DNA from 3 places in the Lysinibacillus parviboronicapiens genome. Region 1 is predicted to be linked to each of the others. Evidence: riboswitches for the same ligand, from Rfam matches in the RefSeq annotation. Region 1 holds a riboswitch; each other region holds the start of a gene.
What was found. Region 1 has a riboswitch for cobalamin ahead of C9J31_RS14045 (energy-coupling factor ABC transporter permease). Riboswitches for the same ligand answer to the same signal wherever they lie in the genome.
Positions count from the first base shown of each region.

Region 1 (6,959 bases):
AGCAATAACATGACGTCCTGCTAAGATAGACTTAACCCCAGCTTCTAATGCGCCTGGTGTGATGATGACACTACGGCCTAACTCAAAGTCAGCAGATGCATGAATAATACGACGTACAACTTTCCACTCATCTTCTGTGAAGTTATGGTCGCCCATTTCCTCTGCAATAATTGCGAAACTGTAATCATAAATTTTATCTGGGTCTACTGTTAAAGGTTTGAAATCTGTTTTAAAATCCATATGAATTGCCTCCTAAAGTGTGTTGTGAACAGCCCGTAGTATATCCTCGAATGTGGAATACTGTTGGCCGTATTGTATATTTGGTCGAGCAATTAAAATCGTTTCTATGCCACAAGCAAGTGCGGCTTCAAGCTTTTCATCAACAGAACCAACTTTGCCGCTTTCTTTCGTAATCATCAATGTGACATCATATTGACGGAAAAGGGCTTCGTTTAATTCTTTTGAAAACGGTCCTTGAATGGCCACTATATCTCTTTGCGCCACACCAAGTGCCTCACATTTTTCCATATTATCGAGACGAGGAAGCATACGAGCAATAACACGTGTATTTTCCAGTCCTTGCAATACTTTGGTGAACGTCGCTAGCGTCTTACTACCTGTTGTCAACATAATGACACCGCGTTTTGTTGCTGCTAGTTGTGCAGCTTGCTCATAATCTCTCACAACCGTTATGAGAGGATGTGCGTAATGCTCATGGGCACGTTCATAGCGAATATAAGGTACACCTGCTTTTTCAGCTGCTGCCATCGCATTTTTAGAAGCCTCTTCAGCAAATGGGTGTGAGGCATCTACAACAAGTTGATAGCCCTTTTCCAGTAAAATTGTCGCCATTTCTTCAGCCGTCAAGCGACCGACTAAATGTGGAAGACCAGCTTTTGTAAGGCTCGAAGCTGCTGAATCAGTGACAACGGTTGCAGTCACTTGATGACCCGCAGACTGCAATTCCAGTGCTAGATTCCTTGCATCACTAGTGCCTGCTAACATGAAAATCATTTCACTGACTCCTCTTCATGGTGATGGTGGTGGTCATGGCTGTGTTGGTGGCCATGGTCGTGATCATGGTCATGATGGTGATGATGATGCGCATGACCATGCACCGCAGCATAAGCACGGTAATTTTCTAAATCTTGCATACCAGTAGAAGTACCATTCACCGCTTGCTCTATACGTTCTAACAGCACATTTTGTAGACGCTCATGATAGCCAAAATAATTGGCAATTTCTATATCACAGTCAGGATATTTGTCATTAAATTGTTGGCACATGCCCTGCATTCGTTCCATCAGAATGCCTGTAAATAAAAAGTACGGTAACATAATAATTTTTTTCGCACCAAGCTTGACGCATCGCTCAATGCCTGCGTCCACGCGCGGATCTGTTACGCCCATAAAAGCACTTTCCACGATTGGTACTGGTAGCTTTTCCCAAAGCAAACGAGTAATTTTATAAAAATCACCGTTGGCATAAGGATCACTACCGCCACGCGCAATTAACAGCACTGCCGTATCTTTATGCTCATCTTGTGCATTGAACCCAATCTCTTCAAGACGGTCTTCTAGAATGGCAAAAATTTCATCGTGAATGCCAATCGTTTGCGCATATGTGAAAGTGATGTTTGGGTAATGCTCGCGTGCATGCTCAATTTCTGCTGGAATATGCATCTTTGAATGTCCAGCATGCAGTAAAATAATTGGTATAACATGCACTTCCGTTGCACCTTTTTGTATGCAATTCGTAATGCCCTCTTCAATGTTTGGCGAAGCAAATTCCAGAAAACAAGTTTCAACTAAAAAGCTGTCATCAATCCGAGGAGTCATTTGCTCAATAAATGTGCGTACCTCATCATTTCCTGCTGCTAAACGGCTACCATGGCCGACAAATAAAATAGCTTTCATCTCTTTTCTCCTCACTAGTCGCCGCACGGAGCTGGCTCTACTTTTATTTTTGAAGACATATCTTGATACGTAAAATGCAATATTTTTTTCACACGTTTGAAGTATTTAAACAAGCGTTCATTTGGATGCGCATTGGCTTTGTACTCTTCAAGAATGTCTGTTATAAGTGGAACAAGTTGTTCTGGCTCTAACCCTTCTACCACAGGCTGTGCCGCATGCGCTGTACGCCCAACTGGTTTAGCACCGATAAAGACATCAAATTTACTTTTACGATAGACAATACCAATATCATCAAACACTGCACGGTAGCATGCCATACCACAGCCGTTAAAGCCGATATTTAGCGTTTTCGGTAATGCTAAGCCACCTAGTTTTGCTTGAATTTCCTCGGCATATGGAATAGAGTCTGCTTTCTCTCCATAACAGAAATCACATGCTTTTAATGACAGTACATCGCCGATTGGAGCTAACAAAAAGCCCACTTCACGTAGTTTTGCTGTAATTTTACCGGGTTCAGATGTTGGAATTTTCAAATGAATTTGATGGTCCGGTGTATACTCCATCGTTCCTTCTTCCCCAACAACTTCAGCTAAAGCCGTCATTTGTTGCGGCGTGAAAAACTTATTAGCCACCCCAGGACTAACGGCAAGTTCAAAAATGGATTCAATCTTTTGTTGGACAAGTTTAGATGTGACATGCCCAGCACTTGTCCCTTTCACCATTGCAAGTGCAGTTGCAGCCATTTCAAGAGATGATTTATTTAGCGTTGACACAGGTGTAATCGCTAAACTGGGCTTGCTACGTCCTGCATTCGGGTCTGCCGCAAAATCAGCACGCGCTGTTCCCGTTTGTTGATTCATCGCCCACGGTTCATTTTCTTCTTTCAGACGTTGATGTGGACGTAGTGGCTGTTTTTCATCTCCAAGCGTATATTTTCGTTGATAGCCACGCGGTGTAATCATTTTATTGTCATAGAAAAATGTAGATGAATTTCCGATAATAACAGTTGTGAGCATCCCGATATCATGCTCAAGCATCTCCGCTAGTGTGGTCATCGTAATTTCCTGGCGATCACGATAGGCGCTTTTTACGAGCCCCACCGGTGTATCGGGAGATCGATATTCTAGTAAAATACGTTGTGCTTCGACGATTTGGCGTGTACGACGACCACTTTTCGGGTTGTAAAGTGCAATCACAAAATCCGCCATTGCTGCTGCTTCCACCCGTTTAGCGATTAAATTCCATGGTGTTAAATGGTCACTTAAACTAATTGTGCAAGAATCATGCATAATCGGCGCACCTAGTAAACTGGCACACGAATTAATCGCAGAAATACCAGGCACAATCTCCACTTCAACACCAGTTGCTTCGGTCCAGCCAAGCTCTATCAATACCTCATAGACGAGCCCCGCCATCCCGTACACGCCTGAGTCACCACTGGAAATGACAGACACGATATTACCTGCCTCTGCCTGACGCACAGCTTCCTGCGCCCTCGAAACTTCTTCGGTCATTCCTGTACTAACAATCGACTTGGCAGTCACTAAATCTTGTATGAGCTCCACATACGTTTTATAGCCGATGATAAAGTCACTCTGTTGCAGTGCTTCTACAGCTCTTGTTGTTATATGTTTAAAATCCCCGGGGCCAAAGCCCACAACAAAAATCTTACCTTTTTGCGCCATTTTGTTCCCCCTCTTTCACCTTTTCAATGCCTTTAATAGCTGTTGTTTGTGGTGTACGCTGTAACGTACCTTCACGCAGTGTGAACACATGTTCACTATGTAAAGACTCATGATGTAAGTCTTGCACGAGCGCCTTTGCATGCTCTGTCGTTGGCACACGATACCAGTTTCCTTGTGGATAGGCGATGACAACACAAGCATCCTTACACCTGCCGTTGCAGCGTGTTCTTGTCGTATGTATTTCCTTATCAAGTGCTTGTACCTGTATTTCATTACGTATTGCTTGGGTAATTTCTTCGCCATCTTTATGCATACAGCTACTGCCATTGCAAATAAAAAGATGCGTTTTCATTCCGTCTAAGTTCCAAGTTGTCATTGTCTTGCTCCCCTCATTTGCGACTAGGAAAAAGAAAAGACCTTCACTCTAAACGAAGAGTAAAGGTCTTGTAGAAGCCAAATAAAAACGAATAAATATAAGTACTCGTTCTCGCTTCAACTTCTCCCTCCGAAAAGTTTGCATGCCATCAACTAAGCAGGTTTCCTGACTTAAGCTTCTTTTTACTTTCGCGCCTTCCCAAGTGATACTAGTGGCATTTGCGATTTCATCAGCTATTACAGTAGCGGGGGCTGTATCGGATTCACACCGATTTCCCTATTATCTCGAATTATCTCGAGCACTTATAGATGTATCTATATGAAATTTTAATTGTCTAAAAACGTAATAGAAAACTGTTTCTATCATAGCTTATTATTTATAAATTTCAACAATTCTTTTTTAATTTGTGAAATTTTTAGTAAAATTTCAACAAATATTTCATGCAAAAATGTGGTGTTACTCTATGATTTATCAGAATTTTCTAGAATGAAGCTCAATTAAAAATATTTTTTATAAAAAGAGATAGCATATTTATGGAAAATCATGTTACACTTTGTCGTGAAATCTCACAACTTCATCTTTTTTCGGTGCGAAGTGTAGTCATTTTGCTTAAAAGGGAAGCCGGTTCAAGTCCGGCGCGGTCCCGCCACTGTACTAGGGAGTTTTATAGATTATGTCACTGTCCAAAGGATGGGAAGGCCTATAAAATGTTGAACTAAAGCCAGGAGACCTGCCGAAAAATACGTGATCGTTTCAACCTACGAGGATAGGTGTGCGGCTTGGCAGATGATAATTTCTATTTGCTTTTTCAGCTATGCACTTTTCCTACATCGGAAAAGTGCTTTTTTATTGCGCACGCTACATTCTAAATTTTATTTTAAGGAGGAGCTATTTTGAAATTTTCTTGTTGGAAGCTTAGTTATTTCTTACTAGCATTTTTACTCGTGCCAAATCGAGCATTTGCCATGCACATCATGGAAGGATTTCTGCCGATTGAATGGGCGATTTTCTGGTGGATCGTAGCCATGCCATTTATTATTTTAGGATTACGTTCAATTCGTAAAACAATCGATGAAAATCCCGAAACAAAAATGATACTCGGTCTTTCAGGTGCTTTTGCATTCGTCTTATCTGCACTTAAAATCCCCTCTGTAACAGGAAGTTGTTCACATCCAACTGGAGTTGGCTTAGGAACTGTATTATTCGGTCCATTGGCAATGAGCGTAATTGGAACAATCGTCTTATTATTCCAATCTTTACTGTTAGCGCATGGCGGCATTACGACATTGGGTGCAAATGCCTTTTCGATGGCTATAGTAGGACCTTTTATCGCGTACTTTGTTTTTAAAGGTTCTCAAAAGATTGGCCTATCGTTCTCACTTGCCGTATTTTTTGCAGCAATGCTTGGTGATTTAGGTACATATGTTGTGACTTCTGTCCAACTTGCACTGGCCTTCCCTTCAGAAGTTGGAGGCTTTATGGCTTCATTCACAAAATTTTCTGGTATTTTTGCGTTGACACAAATTCCACTTGCCATTAGCGAAGGGATTTTAACAGTCATCGTCATGAATTTCTTAAAAAAATATAATGTCAGTGAATTAAAAGCTTTACGTGTTTTCTCAGCAAAGGAGGCACATTGACATGAAAAAAAATTTACTACTCTTAGCTATTGTTGTGCTATTGGCAATCATTCCGCTGTTCGTACAAAAAGGAGCAGAGTTCGGTGGAGCTGACGGTGAGGCTGAAGTCGCAATTGGTGAAATTAACGCTCAGTACGAGCCATGGTTTGAAAGTTTTTGGGAGCCACCAAGTGGTGAAATTGAGAGCCTATTATTCGTGCTTCAAGCCGCAATTGGTGCTGGTTTTATCGGCTATTTTATCGGCTATATGCGTGGCAAACACAAAGAAGGTTAAGCGATGTTACTCATTGATAAGTATGCTTACATGAACAAACTAGCGTCTGTTCATCCGCTAGAAAAAATGACGTTTTCTCTTGGTCTTCTACTGCTGTCGCTTATCATGAGGGATGAACTTATTTCACTCATTACATTTATTGTGATGAGTGCTTTTATCATTTTAGGTGCAAGAATTCCCTTTACGTATTATGCAAAGTTATTACTGTTACCAGGTTTTTTTCTGTTGACTAGCTTAGTGTCGATAATATTGTCTATTGCGCCATCAGCAAGTGTTATACCTTCACATATCTGGGCACTACAGCTGAAAACATGGACTATTTTTATAGGTACTGCAAGTTTGATGACAGCACAAGAACTTTTTTTCATCGTACTTGGCAGTATTAGCTGTTTGTATTTTTTAATTCTTACGACATCGGTACAATCTATTTGCCATATTCTACGACAATGGCGGCTTCCCGTTCTATTTGTCGAGCTAGTAGAATTAACGTATCGTTTTATTTTTATTTTTTTAGACAGTATGCAAAAAATTCATCTTGCCCAGCAGGCTCGATTAGGTTTCCGCTCCCCTTTGCAATGGTTACGTTCAATTTCAATGCTGGTTGCAGCGTTATTTGCAGAGATGTTTCAACGAAGTCGTGAGCTTAACAATGCCATGCAAGCACGCGGTGGTGAAACCGTCTATTGGCAAGAGAATTTTATCTCTAGCAGGAAAAACTGGCTAGGTATTGCTGTTATTATTATATTCCTCATCATTTATGGAGGGCTTTGCAGATGACAACAGGCTTATATTTTGAATTAAAACAATTATCCTACGCCTACGCAGATGGAACCTATGCTTTAACAGATATTACACTCCAAATTCCAAAAGGCAAAAAAATCGCTTTACTTGGTCATAATGGTGCAGGAAAATCAACATTATTTCAGCATCTAAATGGCATTTTAAAACCAACCACCGGTAGTATAGCATTTTGTGGCAAAGAACTTTATTATGGCAGGAAAGCTTTAAAGGCATTACGGCAACAGGTTGGGATTGTATTTCAAGATGCAGATAATCAGCTTTTTTCTG
Region 1 covers NZ_CP073713.1:2,904,761-2,911,719, forward strand. Annotated here, with positions in the region: gene C9J31_RS14020 (precorrin-8X methylmutase) at 1-240, opposite strand, end outside; gene cobK (precorrin-6A reductase) at 253-1,014, opposite strand; gene C9J31_RS14030 (sirohydrochlorin chelatase) at 1,011-1,916, opposite strand; gene cobJ (precorrin-3B C(17)-methyltransferase) at 1,931-3,601, opposite strand; gene C9J31_RS14040 ((2Fe-2S) ferredoxin domain-containing protein) at 3,585-3,977, opposite strand; cobalamin riboswitch at 4,115-4,298, opposite strand; cobalamin riboswitch at 4,546-4,729, shown strand; gene C9J31_RS14045 (energy-coupling factor ABC transporter permease) at 4,871-5,617, shown strand; gene C9J31_RS14050 (energy-coupling factor ABC transporter substrate-binding protein) at 5,619-5,891, shown strand; gene cbiQ (cobalt ECF transporter T component CbiQ) at 5,895-6,668, shown strand; gene C9J31_RS14060 (energy-coupling factor ABC transporter ATP-binding protein) at 6,665-6,959, shown strand, end outside.

Region 2 (6,959 bases), 1.6 Mb from region 1:
ATGCCGTATAAGGCGGACGAATTGGACCATCCGCTGTGAGTTCAATACTCGAACCTTGAATAAATGTGCCTGCCGCCATAATGACATCATCTTCATATCCTGGCATATACGCTGGTTCTGGGGCATAATGCGCATTTATCGGGGAATTCGCTTGAATTTCTCGACAAAAAGCAATCATCTGCTCCGCTGTTTGGAAAGAAACCGATTGAATTAAATCCGTACGTACAGCATCATAACTAGGTGATGTCACCATACCTGCTTCTTCCAACATTCCTGCTGTGAAAATGGCTCCTTTTAATGCTTGGGCTACTACATGAGGGGCAAGGAAAAAGCCTTGATAGAAATCACCTAACGTATTTAATGTTGCACCGGCCTCCGCACCAATGCCTGGTGACGTCATACGGTAGGCACATTTCTCTACTAAATCAGCACGGCCAGCAATATAACCACCTATTTTGGCTAAGCCACCACCTGGGTTTTTAATAAGCGAGCCTGCCATTAAATCCGCACCTACCTCTGTCGGCTCAAGTGCCTCGACAAATTCACCGTAGCAATTATCCACAAATATAACTGCTTCTGGGGCAAGTTGGCGGACCTTAGCACACATTTCTGCTATTTGTGCAATCGTAAATGACGGTCTTGTTGCATAGCCCTTTGATCGTTGAATAGCAATCATTTTGGTGTTTGGTGTAATGGCTGCTGCCACACCTTGCCAATCAATTGTTTGGTTATCGACTAGGTCCACATGGCGATAGCCGATGTTATAATCCTTCAGTGATCCAGTATCCTTCTCCCCACCATCAACAATGGATTGTAAAGTATCATATGGTTGACCAGAAATATACAGCAACTCATCACCTGGACGTAACACACCGAATAAACTAAGCGTAATGGCATGCGTACCCGAGATAATTTGTGGACGCACTATGGCCGCTTGTGCTCCAAACACCTCTGCATATACGCGCTCAAGATTGTCACGACCTTCATCATCGTAGCCATAGCCATTAGAAGGATGCAGATGATAATCACTTACCTGATGCTTTCTAAATGCCGCAAGCACCTTTTGCTGATTGAAAAACGCCATTTCCTCTACCTTTGCATGATAAGGACGGACCTTTTCCTCTATTATAGCCGCGAAAGCTAGCGTGTTTTCTGTTAAATTGCTTGTAAAAGTCATTGTTTTCGTCTCCGTTTCACATTTGTCCTCCGTAAAAGGTCCGTCATTCGTTCAACACCCATAGAAAAGTGAAAAAATAAGTTTGATGAACGATTACTAACTGACCATTAAATACTCGAACTGTTTACTAGTATTCAGTAGAGAGAATCCCCCACTCATTGGAGTTTTGCTTAATCCCAGTCCTATCTTAACAATTTGTAAGCCTACCTGCAAAACTTGCCTATTGTTTCTAGAGGTAAGATGCGCTAAGCTAATGTGCGGACTTATTCCAAAAAAAGTATTCAAATGCTGAATTTAGCTACAAAATTCATAGATTCTGTTACATTCAGCAAAAGTCTTTAACTTTATTGCTAAAGTTAATTATTTGTTAGAAGGGGTGAAAGGGATGGCTTGGGAGTTTTTTAGCATTATTGGGACAATTGCCTTCGCTATTTCCGGGGCAATAATTGCGATGGAGGAAGAATACGATTTATTCGGTGTCTATATACTTGGTATTGTTACGGCATTTGGTGGCGGTGCCATCCGAAATTTACTTATTGGTTTGCCTGTGACAACACTGTGGGGACAGGATATGATGTTTCAAATCGCCTTAGCGGCGATTACCATATTTTTTATATTTCCACACCATCTTATTCAGCATTGGCATCGCTGGGGTAATTTCACAGATGCTATTGGATTGTCGGCATTTGCGATTCAAGGCGCATTATATGCTGTCAAACTCGACATGCCAATTAGTGCGGTGATAGTTGCCGCTGTTTTAACAGGTTCAGGCGGTGGGATTGTTCGTGATGTATTAGCTAGACGCAAACCACTCGTACTACGCGATGAAATCTATGGCGTCTGGGCAGCATTAGCAGGGCTTTTCGTAGGCCTTGAATTATTATCAGGAGATATCTTTTTATATGTATTATTTGGTGTCATAACGGCATTACGCATTCTTTCTTATATGAAAAAATGGCGTTTGCCTTTACGGAAGTTAAATCGAGCATAACTAAGCCCTGTATTAATAACAAGCCCAAATAGCTAGTACGGTTATTTGGACTTGTTTTCCTGTATTTCTTATAAAAGATCAACGCTACGCTTACCGAATACTGTTTCCCTGTTATCCTTTTATAGTGATTCTAGTCAATATAGTGGCACTACGTTTTATGAACTCATTTTATTTCCTTCATTAAAAACTTTAAAATATAGGTTACTTTTCTAACATCATCATAGATTCCTCTAATGTAGCCATGTTATTCATCATGGAGCAAGCTGCATCCAAAATAGGGAATGCTAAAGCTGCACCCGATCCCTCTCCTAATCGCATATTCATATGTAGCATCGGTTCAACTCCCAGCATTTCAGCAGCAATTTTAGCACCTGGTTCTTCAGAGGCATGAGAAGGAATGATATAGTCTTTCACTTGTGGTTCAAGCTCATAGGCAATTAGTGCCGCAATCGTAGAAATAAAGCCATCGATGACAACCGGTTTGCGATTGGCAGCAGCTGCCAGTACGACTCCAGCCATAGCGCCTATTTCTAAACCACCGACTTTTGCAAGAATATCAATAACGTCATCGCGTTTTGGATTGTTTAAGGCAATGGCTTTTTGAATGACCTCTACTTTATGCGCAAGCCCTCCTGTTCCAACACCTGCACCGAATCCAGTCACTTCACACGGATTACATCCATGAAGAACCGATAAAATCGCAGCACTTGGTGTTGTATTGCCAATGCCCATTTCACCTGTCCCGAGTAAATCCGCTCCACTTCTAATTTCCCCCATCGCTACTTCAATTCCTACTTCAATAGATTGAATCGCTTGTTCCCTTGACATAGCAGGACCCTTTGCCATATTATCCGTGCCGTATTTAATTTTTTTAATCATGACACCTGCATCGAGTGGAATATCCTCTTTTACGCCAACGTCTACTGTGACAATTTTTGCATTGGTTATTTTTGCGACAGCACAAACACCTGTTAAGCCTTTTGGAAAATTTAATGTTTGAAAGAGCGTCACATTTTGCGGGTTTGACGTCACCCCTTCGTCACAAACACCGTGGTCTGCCGCACAGACAATGATGGCTTTACGATCAATCTTCGGAAATAATTGTCCCGTGATACCAGATAGCTGCACGGCAAGAGACTCAAGTTTACCTAAGCTTCCAGGTGGTTTACTAAGGATATCTATTCGTTCCCTCGCTTTCTCCATCATATTGTTGTCAACTGGCTGAATGTTTTGTATCGTTTGTTGTAATAATTGCATGACAATTTCTCCTTTTTTGTTTGCCTGTTACTATGAAGTATCAGTAACTATCCCCTTGGTTTTTGAATAAAGAAAAAACAAAAAGCCTGTAGTTTATTCATAACAAATAAACTACAGACTTTTCCATCGTCTATATCATACGAAGTCAATTAGGCAGGTCTCCTGGCTCAATTTCAACATTTCATAGAACCTTCCCAGACTATTCTAGTGGCATTCTCTATGAAACTCCATTTTACAGTGGTGGGACCGCTCAAGCATTTCACTTTATTCCCTATTCTCCCGCAATGGGCACCTAATACTTTTTATGCAACTACTTTAAATCTACGTCAAAGTATTTTTAGTGTCAATATATTTAATGAATGGATGAAAATATAATGAAGTCCTTTTAAGAGAGCTAACTATAAGCAAATCGATACGATAAAAAGTGCGCAAGCGTTCGGGATGAATCTCAACAAGAAGTTTAAACTAAGCTTAGCCTCTCTAGGAGAGCAAAGAAAACTAGATGCGCAAAATTTACACAGACTGATTTATATAACACCACATAAAAAAAACAAAACCCTCGCTTAAGCGAAGGTTTTAATGAATCATTATTTAAATTCTAACTCACCATCGTAAGCAAGCATTCCGCCTTCAAGGTTTGTTACGTCAAAGCCTCGATCTTCTAAGAATGCACAAGCATTTGCAGAGCGTCCACCAGCTTTACAAACCACGATATAAGGTTTTGACGCATCCAATTCATCTAGTCGATCTGGAATAGTGCCAAGTGCGATGTGCTGTGCGCCTGGAATCATACCTTGTGCGACTTCATCATCTTCACGAACGTCAATAATGTATAAATCTTCGTTTGCATCCAGTAAATCTAATATTTCAGTTGTTTCGATTGTTTTCATGTGTCTAATCCTCCAATATGTCAAACTCTTGTACTATTATAGCTTGAACAAAAAAAAACAGCTAGTGTCACACACTAACTGTTCATATATCCCTTTATTATTCTGTCTCTGAAAACTCAACTTGCTTAGCTGGAACGAATGTAGAAATTGCGTGTTTGTAAATAAGATGCTGTTTATTGTCAGCATCTACTAATAACACCGTAAAATTATCATAGGATTTCACAGTCCCTTTTAACTGGAATCCATTTAAAAGAAACACAGTTACAAAAACACTGTTTTTACGTAGATGATTTAAGAACGTATCTTGCAAATTAATTGATTTCATCGAATGCGCCTCCCCTAATCTCTTTCTACCTCTTCATTCCTATAGTAGCATGTTATCCCAATTAAGCAATTAGTAATTTTTACAAATTATTGGATATTCCAGTCTTTGTCCACGAATTGCACATCCATTTTATTTCGGAAATAGGTTAGCTGCCTTTTTGCATAGCGTCGTGAATTTTGCTTTAAATTTTCAAGCGCCATTTCAAGTGAGCATTTACCATCTAAATAATCATATAATTCCTTGTAACCGATTGCCTGAATCGACTGTACATCTCGTATATTTTGTTGCCATAAGCCTTTCACTTCTGCTAATAGACCTTTTTCCATCATTAAATCTACCCGAAGATTAATGCGGTTGTAGAGTTCTTCACGAGACATATTTTGACCAAGTCCTAAGATTAAATGATGATAAAGGGGCGCTTGCCCTCGATTTTGTGCTTCTGAGGCCTTGGAGATTCCACTAAGCTCTATCATCTCTAATGCTCGAATAACACGGCGCGTATTATTTGGATGGATTGTCTGAGCTGTTTTTGGGTCAAGCGCAGCTAGCTTTGCATGCATAGCCTCTGGACCTAATTTTGCAAGCTCAGCATAATAGGCTTCTCTTGCTGCCACGTCTACCTGCTCCTCTGTAAATTGAAAATCATAGAGTACTGCTTGCACATATAATCCCGAGCCCCCTACTAAAATGGGAAGCTTTCCACGTTCTTGAATATCCGCAATTTTAGCTCGCACTAATTTCTGATAGTCCGCAACCGAAAATGAGTCGGTTGGCTCTTTGAAGCTCAGTAAATGGTGTGGCACACCCTCCATCTCTTGCTCCGTAATTTTCGCTGTGCCAATATCTAAACCTTTATAGACTTGCATGGCATCGCCGTTAATGATTTCGCCATTATATTTTTTGGCTATTTCTATACTTAGTGCCGTTTTGCCGGAAGCCGTTGGTCCCACAATTGCTACGACCTCAGCCTGCTGTAATTTATCTTGTATCATATTTTCCCAACCACCGTAATAAAACTTGATAAACCGCTTCTTTATTGTCCTCGTTCAAGATCTCATGTCGCTTATCTTCAAATAAGTAGACCGTTACATCTTCTACTCCCGCAGCTGCAAACTGCTCAGCGACTGTGTATACACCTTGTCCTTGATCACCAACTGGATCCTTGCTACCACTTATCAATAAGATCGGTAAGTTTTTCTTTATTTTTTCAATCTCTTTTTTTCGATTTAGCATCATAAAACCAGCCGTTAAATCAACAAAAAATTGATTTGTTGGCATAAAACCACAATATGGATCATCTATATATTTCTGTACTTCATGTTCAGCGGAACATAACCAATCATAAGCCGTTTTCGGATTTTGAAACTGTTTATTAAAGCTTCCAAAGCTCAGCTTATTTAACAGTGGACTCTCCGTATCTTTACCGCGTTGCATGGCCAATGTACGGGCAAAGACATGCCCTGCCATATGCAATGTTGATACACTTCCGGTCCCACATAAAATCACATTATCCACACTATCACTATATAATTGAATATATCTTCTCGTAATAAATGACCCCATACTATGACCAAATAATATAAACGGCACATCTGCAACTTGATTGTGCATAGTCATGACAATTTCATGTACATCTTCCACGACCCGATCAAAGCCACTGTGCTCGGCAAAAAAACCAAGCTTGCCGTTATATGCCGCTGTTTCTCCATGTCCTCGGTGATCATGCATCGTGACCGCGTAGCCCACAGCACATAGCTGATCTGCAAACTCCACATAACGTCCGCTATGCTCCGCCATACCATGCAAAATATGAATATGACCAATACATGAAATAGTTGGTGTTAATGTTCGCGTAAAGACAAAATGTCCATCTGACATTTGAATATAGCGTTCCATTTTTATACCCCTTCCTCAGCAAAATTTGTCGCATCTAAGATTGACTGTTCTAGCTGAGCAACATATGTGTTTTTTTGTGCCTCTGTATAGTGAAAGCGCTGTTGCATCACTTGAATGACTTGCTGTTTATAGCGTTTAACAGCATGGATATCAAAGTATAATAAGCCCGTACGACGGATAAAGAAATCACTTGGTGTGTATACCATCTCCGCCTTGATGCCGTATAGTAGCATTGCGTGTAAAGCTAGCGGCATTGTACTCCCATGTTCATGCAAATATTTCACCTGTTCAAATAAAGCATCGACATTCGTGCCGTATTTTTGCACAAGATGTTTTGCTTCATCATAATTCAAACCATACTGAACGCCTTCTCTTGCTTTATAAGCTGTGTAATCTGGGAAATTAATAGCATTAATGCCCTTC
Region 2 covers NZ_CP073713.1:1,322,090-1,329,048, reverse strand. Annotated here, with positions in the region: gene C9J31_RS06210 (methionine gamma-lyase family protein) at 1-1,177, opposite strand, end outside; gene C9J31_RS06205 (trimeric intracellular cation channel family protein) at 1,563-2,168, shown strand; gene cobT (nicotinate-nucleotide--dimethylbenzimidazole phosphoribosyltransferase) at 2,370-3,425, opposite strand; cobalamin riboswitch at 3,561-3,736, opposite strand; gene C9J31_RS06195 (rhodanese-like domain-containing protein) at 4,013-4,315, opposite strand; gene hfq (RNA chaperone Hfq) at 4,413-4,640, opposite strand; gene miaA (tRNA (adenosine(37)-N6)-dimethylallyltransferase MiaA) at 4,727-5,632, opposite strand; gene C9J31_RS06180 (alpha/beta fold hydrolase) at 5,619-6,536, opposite strand; gene C9J31_RS06175 (glycerol-3-phosphate dehydrogenase/oxidase) at 6,539-6,959, opposite strand, start outside.
Region 2: it holds a riboswitch for cobalamin, as region 1 does, so the genes downstream of both, cobT (nicotinate-nucleotide--dimethylbenzimidazole phosphoribosyltransferase) here and C9J31_RS14045 (energy-coupling factor ABC transporter permease) in region 1, are expected to answer to the same signal.

Region 3 (6,959 bases), 240 kb from region 1:
ATCATGTGCTACAATTAAAGAAATCATTTTGTTCCCTCCTAGTAAACTAGTTCATTATATTATAAACATATTTTTGCTATACAACCGCACTATTTCAGCTCAATAATAAATTTATTTTCTTTTTCGTTATTAAATCCTAGTAAAATTATAAGAATAGTTTATAATAGGATTAACAAACGTAAAGATAAAGGACTGATAAGCATGACATGGTTAACGAATGAAGCTGTAAGCTATATCAATGCAACTGATTCGGGTAAGCATTATTATGAAATAACGCCCCAACAAGCAAGAGCTATTCGAGCTGTCCCCAAATGGCAATCTACTCGCGTCCCACAACTTGCTTCGATTATCGATAAACGAATAACGGTGCGTGATGGAGCAGAAATTAATGTACGTATTTATACACCTGTTGTTGGCAAATTATTACCCGTTATTGTGTATTACCACGGTGGAGGCTGGGTATTTGGTGATTTAGAGTCCGCTGATGCAGGTTGCCAATTACTCGCTGAAAAAGCACAAGCAATCGTCGTATCAGTAGATTACCGTTTAGCCCCTGAAAATTCCTTTCCAACACCACTGCTTGATGCTTATGATGGCTTACTTTGGGTATATGAACACATAGTAACTTTTGGTGGGGATGCATCGCGTATGACAGTTGCAGGAGATAGCGCTGGTGGTAACTTAGCAACGGTTGTCGCCTATTTAGCTGCCGTCTTAAATGGACCCAAAATTTCAGCCCAGGCACTTATTTATCCAGTCACAAATATTGATTTTACTACTACTTCTTACGCTACTTTTGGTGAACACTTTGGCTTAGACAAATTAGGAATGAAATGGTTTGCTAGTCATTATACAGAGGTTGATAACTATACAAATCCACTTGTATCTCCACTGCTTCTTGAAGATGTGAGCGTCTTACCTAAGACAATCATCATAGCGGCAGAAGCAGATGTACTCTTTGATGAAGGCCTTGCCTATGCACAAAAATTAGCCGCTGCGGGTGTAATTGTCAAACATGTAAAAATGGCTGGACTGATCCATAGTTACTTCAGCAAAATGGAGTTTTTCGAAGTAGCTACTATTGATACTGTTGAAAAAATCGCTGCATTTATGAAATAAGTTTGTCTAACACTACCAAACAATGAGATAATAGAGCAAAATGTTTTTAAAGGATGACAACATGACACAAACTATTGCATTACAAATTAACAATCAATTTGCTGGACCATTAAAAAAAGGCTATCCGCTTATTTCAAAAGAAGCGGTTGACGTACGTAAACTTCCTCAAGAAGAAGGAGCCCTATTGCGAATCACTGATATCCATAACCGTTTTATTGGTACAGGCTATTATGGTATACAAAATAAAGGTATCGGCTGGATATTAACGCCTGACGCTAATGAAGAAATAGATATAGCGTTTTTTGTCAAAAAAATTAAAAAAGCCATTCAAAATCGTGAAGCTTTCTTTAATAATGGAAATACTACTGCCTTCAGGGTCTTTAATGGTGAAGGTGATGGTATTGGTGGACTAACAATTGACTTTTTTGATGGCTATTATCTGGTGAGTTGGTACAGTGCAGGCATCTATTCATTTAAAGAAGCGGTCTACGAGGCACTTACAGAGACAGTAAACTATAAAGCCGTATATGAGAAAAAGCGTTTTGATAGTAAAGGGCAATATATGGAACAGGACGATTTCGTGATGGGTACGCCTGGCGAGTTTCCAATCATTGTGAAGGAAAACGGCATGAATTACGCTGTTAATTTAAATGATGGTGCAATGACAGGTATTTTCCTCGATCAACGTGAAGTGCGACTTACTATTCGTGAGCGTTATTCTCAACATAAAAGTATGTTGAATACATTCTCATATACAGGGGCATTCTCAGTTGCAGCGGCTCTTGGAGGAGCAATGAAAACAACTAGTGTAGACGTAGCCAAACGTAGTGTAGCGAAAACAATAGAGCAATTTAGTGTCAATAACATTGACTACGAGGCACAAGACATTAAAGTGATGGATGTATTTCAATATTTTAAATATGCACAGCGCCATCATTTAAAATTTGATCTTGTTGTTTTAGATCCACCTAGCTTTGCACGTACGAAACAAATAACCTTTTCAACTGCCAAAGACTATCCTAAATTACTAATGGATGCCATCGCTATTACAGAGAAAAATGGTATCATTGTCGCATCAACGAATAATGCAAGCTTTGGCATGAAAAAATTTAAAGGCTTTATTGACCTAGCTTTCAAAGAAACAAATACTCGCTATAAAATTGTGGAAGAATTCGGCCTACCAAAGGATTTCCGCGTACCACGTGAATTTCCTGAGTTCAATTATTTAAAGGTTGTATTTATTCAAAAACTTACTTAAAAAAACGGGTGGCTCTTTTGAGTCACTCGTTTTTTAGTGCTTGCCAAAATACAGCGGTTTTTGTTCTACGGTAAAATTTAAAAAACGGTTCTTCCTGGCGTCCATGTTCTTTATACAAAGTAATAATTTGATGTAGAAAGCCTGTTATATGTTGCATCGGTACTCGTTTAGCAAATAATGCACCCGCCTGTGCATGAGCACCCATTGGTACTGCACCTAAATAGATGTCAAAACTGTCCTTCTGATAAACGACTCCAATATCGTCATAAAACGCATTATAGCAAGCAGATGCACAACCATTTACATTTAAGCGTATTCTTTTAGGAACGTCTATACCTTCCAATGCATTGTATAATTGTTCCGTAGTTGCAGCAGCCTCCATTTTATCACCATCACAAAAATCACAGGCCTTCATCGCAACTACCGAACCTTGTTTTGCAATATACAAGCCAACTTCTTGTAATGACTTTATTGCCTGCTCTACTCCATTGCTAGGTACGGACAAAAGGATACTGTACGAGGCTGAATATTTAATGGTTCCATGCTCACCAACAACTTCTGCAATTTTTTGAAATTGCGCTGGTGTATAGTGCTTATTAATAATACCAGGACTTACGGCTAGACGTGTAAATTCCCCGTTCTCATTGAGTGTTGCAAATGTTTTTTCAGGAATATTATTACGAAATGCGTTCACTAATCTCTTCCCCTTTGAAAAAGAGCTAGCAAATTGCTAGCCCTTTGTTATTACGAATTACTTTAGATTTACATTTTCATTTACGTGTATATGATGCACAAGAGTTAGAAATTCTCTGGATAGAACCCTTGCGCTAAAATATGAATCGCTTCTGCAGCACGTACCCCTTCTGATGCTGCCGATAGCGGTAAAATTACAAAACGCGCATTCCTTACAGCGGCTGTTTCTTTTAACGCTGGATCATTTTTTAGGAAGTTGATTTTCTCCTCGGCTGTTGTAGCACCGTAATCAATAACAACAATGACTTCAGGATTACGTTCTACTGCATCTTCTTTTGATACAGTTGTCCAACCGGATGCCACATCGCCAAAGATATTCTGACCACCAGCAACTGTAACAAGCTCATTCATAAAGTTTTGTGCAGCTGTAAAGACTTCCTTTTCTCCACTATCATAAACAAGGACACGTAGCGCTTCCTGATCCTGTGGTAATTTTTCTCGTACAGACTTTACCTCTTTCGTCATTTGCGCAATTAAAGCTTCCCCACGATCCACTACTCGAAAAATGGATGCGATATTACGAATATCGGTAAAAATATCGTCCAGTGTTGGATTCGTTATACTTGAGGAGGTATGTAAATATGTATGAATACCAAGTGTCTCTAATTCTTCTGGTGTTCCAACACCTTTCTCTCCAAAACCGCTTTTCCATCCTGCATATAAAAAATCGGCTTCTGTATCAATTACTTGTTCTTTTGACGGATATTGTTCTGCTAGTACTGGTACCTTATCATATGCAGCTTGTAACGGTTCATAAATTTTATCATCTAAATAAGCTGTACCTACCATTGAATCTTCTAGGCCTAGAGCCAGCATTATTTCAGTGACATGCTGATTTAAAGTAATCGCCTTTTTAGGTGCTTCCGTATAAACTTGCGTCGTATCATTATTGTCAATCGTAATTTCCGTAATCTCGGCTTGTGCTGGTACTACCTTTTCACTTTGCGCAGCCGATTCTTGTTGATCTTTACTGCTGCAAGCACCCAAAATGCTTAACAACGCAATTGTAAAAATAAGCCATATGCCTTTCCACTTGTTCATGTTTAGTTTTCTCCTTTGTGTGTCATTTGTTATAGTAAGAAATCAGGGACTTCTTGGCTATTTAGTGTCCTGCGCATGTTGGAAGGCAATTTAGATAAAAGAATATAAAAAAACCCTCTTGTTTCCAAGAGGATATCATAGTGAATTAACCAAGGTTCTTCAACCAATCACTACAACCATCCTCGTGGTCCTATGTAAATTTTGTACATATTGGCAGGTATCCTGGCTTAGGCTCATCATCTATACACCTTCCCATAGTTTCCTACAGTGGCATGTTGTCTAGACTCCCCATTTACAGTTGCGGGACAGCATCGGATTTGCACCGATTTCCCTTTTAAGCAAATGACTTAAGCCATTTGCACCAATATATATTTTTTATTTTATTCTACTTGAAAGACTAGCAGAAGTGAATTTTGATAGCAATCACACAAAAATAGCCAATAATAAAAATAGTTAATAATCTAGCACTATTCAAACATAAACACTAACTATTTTACATGAAATCTTTTTATATTAATTCTGTTACAATAAAGAGAAATGAACGATGAAATGAGGATTTTTATGTACAAAACAATTGGCGTACTAGCTCATGTGGATGCAGGGAAAACGACATTCTCGGAGCAGTTACTTTATCATACAAATAGCATTCAAGCTCGTGGACGTGTCGATCACCAGGATACTTTTTTAGATAATCATGCGATTGAACGTGCTCGGGGCATTACTATATTTGCTGAACAAGCCCGCATGCAAATTGGCCAAGATACATACACACTTATCGATACACCCGGGCATGTTGATTTCTCCCCTGAAATGGAACGTGCGATTCGAGTCATGGACTATGCCATTATTGTCGTTAGTGCTGTCGAGGGGGTTCAGGGCCATACTGAAACAGTGTGGCAGTTACTACGCCAATACCATGTACCAACTATGTTCTTTATCAATAAAATTGATCGTGATGGTGCCGACATCGAAGCAGTCATGGCGCAACTTCAAAAAGAATGCTCTACTGACGTTTTGTTAATAGAGCAACCGCTTCACATAGATACTATATCAACTCCTGTTAAGGAATGGCTCGCTGAACGCGATGAACAGTTACTCGATGCTTTCCTTGCTGAAACGCTGGAAAACCACACTTGTCTAACTCGATTGCAAACAATGATTCAGGAAGAGTTAGCCTTCCCATGCTTTAGCGGGTCCGCCTTAAAAGATATTGGCATCAAGGAATTTTTGATGCAACTTTCCCTCCTGACTGAAACTTATTATAAAAAAGAGGAGGCGTTTCAAGGAGAGGTCTTTAAAATTCGTCATGACGGGCAACAGCGCTTAACATTTATGAAAGCAATACAAGGCACGCTGCATGTGCGTGACGAATTTACATTTGGTGAGGCGTCTGAAAAAGTGACGGAAATACGCTTATATAATGGACATCGCTTTGAAACGGTGCAAGTAGTAAGTGCTGGGGAAATATTTGCAGTAAAGGGGCTTAATCAGGCAAATGTTGGGGATATACTGGGCAGTTCGTTAAGACCCCAACCATATGAACTCATACCAACATTACAAGCGAAGGTGCAATATGTAGGACAGCAACATATTAAGGAAGTGCTGAAAATCTTCCGTTTACTTGAAGCGGAGGAGCCCTCGTTACGTGTTGTATGGCACGAGAAATTTCAGAAAATACACGTACATATAATGGGCGTTATTCAGCTTGAGGTTTTGAGTGAAGTGCTAAAAGATCGCTTTTCACTGACAATTACATTTGGTGAACCACAAATTTTATACATGGAAACAATTGCATCAACAGTAACTGGCTATGGTCATTTTGAACCTTTAAAGCATTATGCTGAGGTGCATTTACGTATGGCACCAACTACACGCGGAGTTGGCAATACGTTTGTCAATGCTTGTCACGCTGATGATTTATCTGTCGGTCATCAACGACTTATTGAAAAGCACCTATTCGAGCGTGAACATCATGGACTTTTAACAGGCTTCCCTGTCACAGATATTCAGTTCACCCTTCTAACAGGAAGAGCCCATATTAAGCATACCGATGGCGGCGATTTCCGAGAAGCGACATTCCGCGCACTGCGTCAAGGCCTTGAACAAGCTGAAAATCTATTACTTGAACCCTATTACCGCTTCAAGCTAAAGGCGCCTAACGATTTTATTGGCCGTATGATGACCGATATTCAACAAGCTGCCGGCACATTCGATGCACCAATTTTGACTGAACAACAGGTAATTTTAACAGGGCGTGCACCTGTTGCTACATTTATGGGCTATAGTACAGTCTTTGCTGCGTATACAAATGGCAAAGGCTCATTGTCGCTACAATTTGATGGCTATGATGTTTGCCATAATACAGCGGAAATTATTACTCAAATCGGCTACGATAAACAGGCCGATCCTGAATATACATCCTCTAGTATATTTTGCGCTAAAGGGAAAGGCTACTCTGTTCCCTGGCAGGAAGCACAAGCTGCCATGCATTGCATAAAATAAAGTGAAACCTCAATAAAAAGGCTTCATGCCCCGGTATGCCAATAGCTACAATGATTCTAATAAACTTTTTTATAAACAATTCAGCGGATTATAAAGCTTTTTAAATTTTCTACAAAAATAAGTCCTCCACAATAAATGGAGGACTGGCGATTATAAAGCATGCGCTGTACTCGTTGACTGTTCAACGAGTACATACGCAGGTTCCACAATGACATACCCATGATTATTCGAAAAATCAATGAGCACTGTACCAGGCTTACTCTTTAATAATTGTAAATTATCGATA
Region 3 covers NZ_CP073713.1:2,661,958-2,668,916, forward strand. Annotated here, with positions in the region: gene C9J31_RS12730 (dihydrofolate reductase) at 1-27, opposite strand, end outside; gene C9J31_RS12735 (alpha/beta hydrolase) at 202-1,119, shown strand; gene C9J31_RS12740 (class I SAM-dependent rRNA methyltransferase) at 1,181-2,377, shown strand; gene C9J31_RS12745 (nitrite/sulfite reductase domain-containing protein) at 2,400-3,071, opposite strand; gene C9J31_RS12750 (ABC transporter substrate-binding protein) at 3,176-4,171, opposite strand; cobalamin riboswitch at 4,367-4,552, opposite strand; gene C9J31_RS12755 (elongation factor G) at 4,733-6,673, shown strand; gene C9J31_RS12760 (hypothetical protein) at 6,824-6,959, opposite strand, start outside.
Region 3: it holds a riboswitch for cobalamin, as region 1 does, so the genes downstream of both, C9J31_RS12750 (ABC transporter substrate-binding protein) here and C9J31_RS14045 (energy-coupling factor ABC transporter permease) in region 1, are expected to answer to the same signal.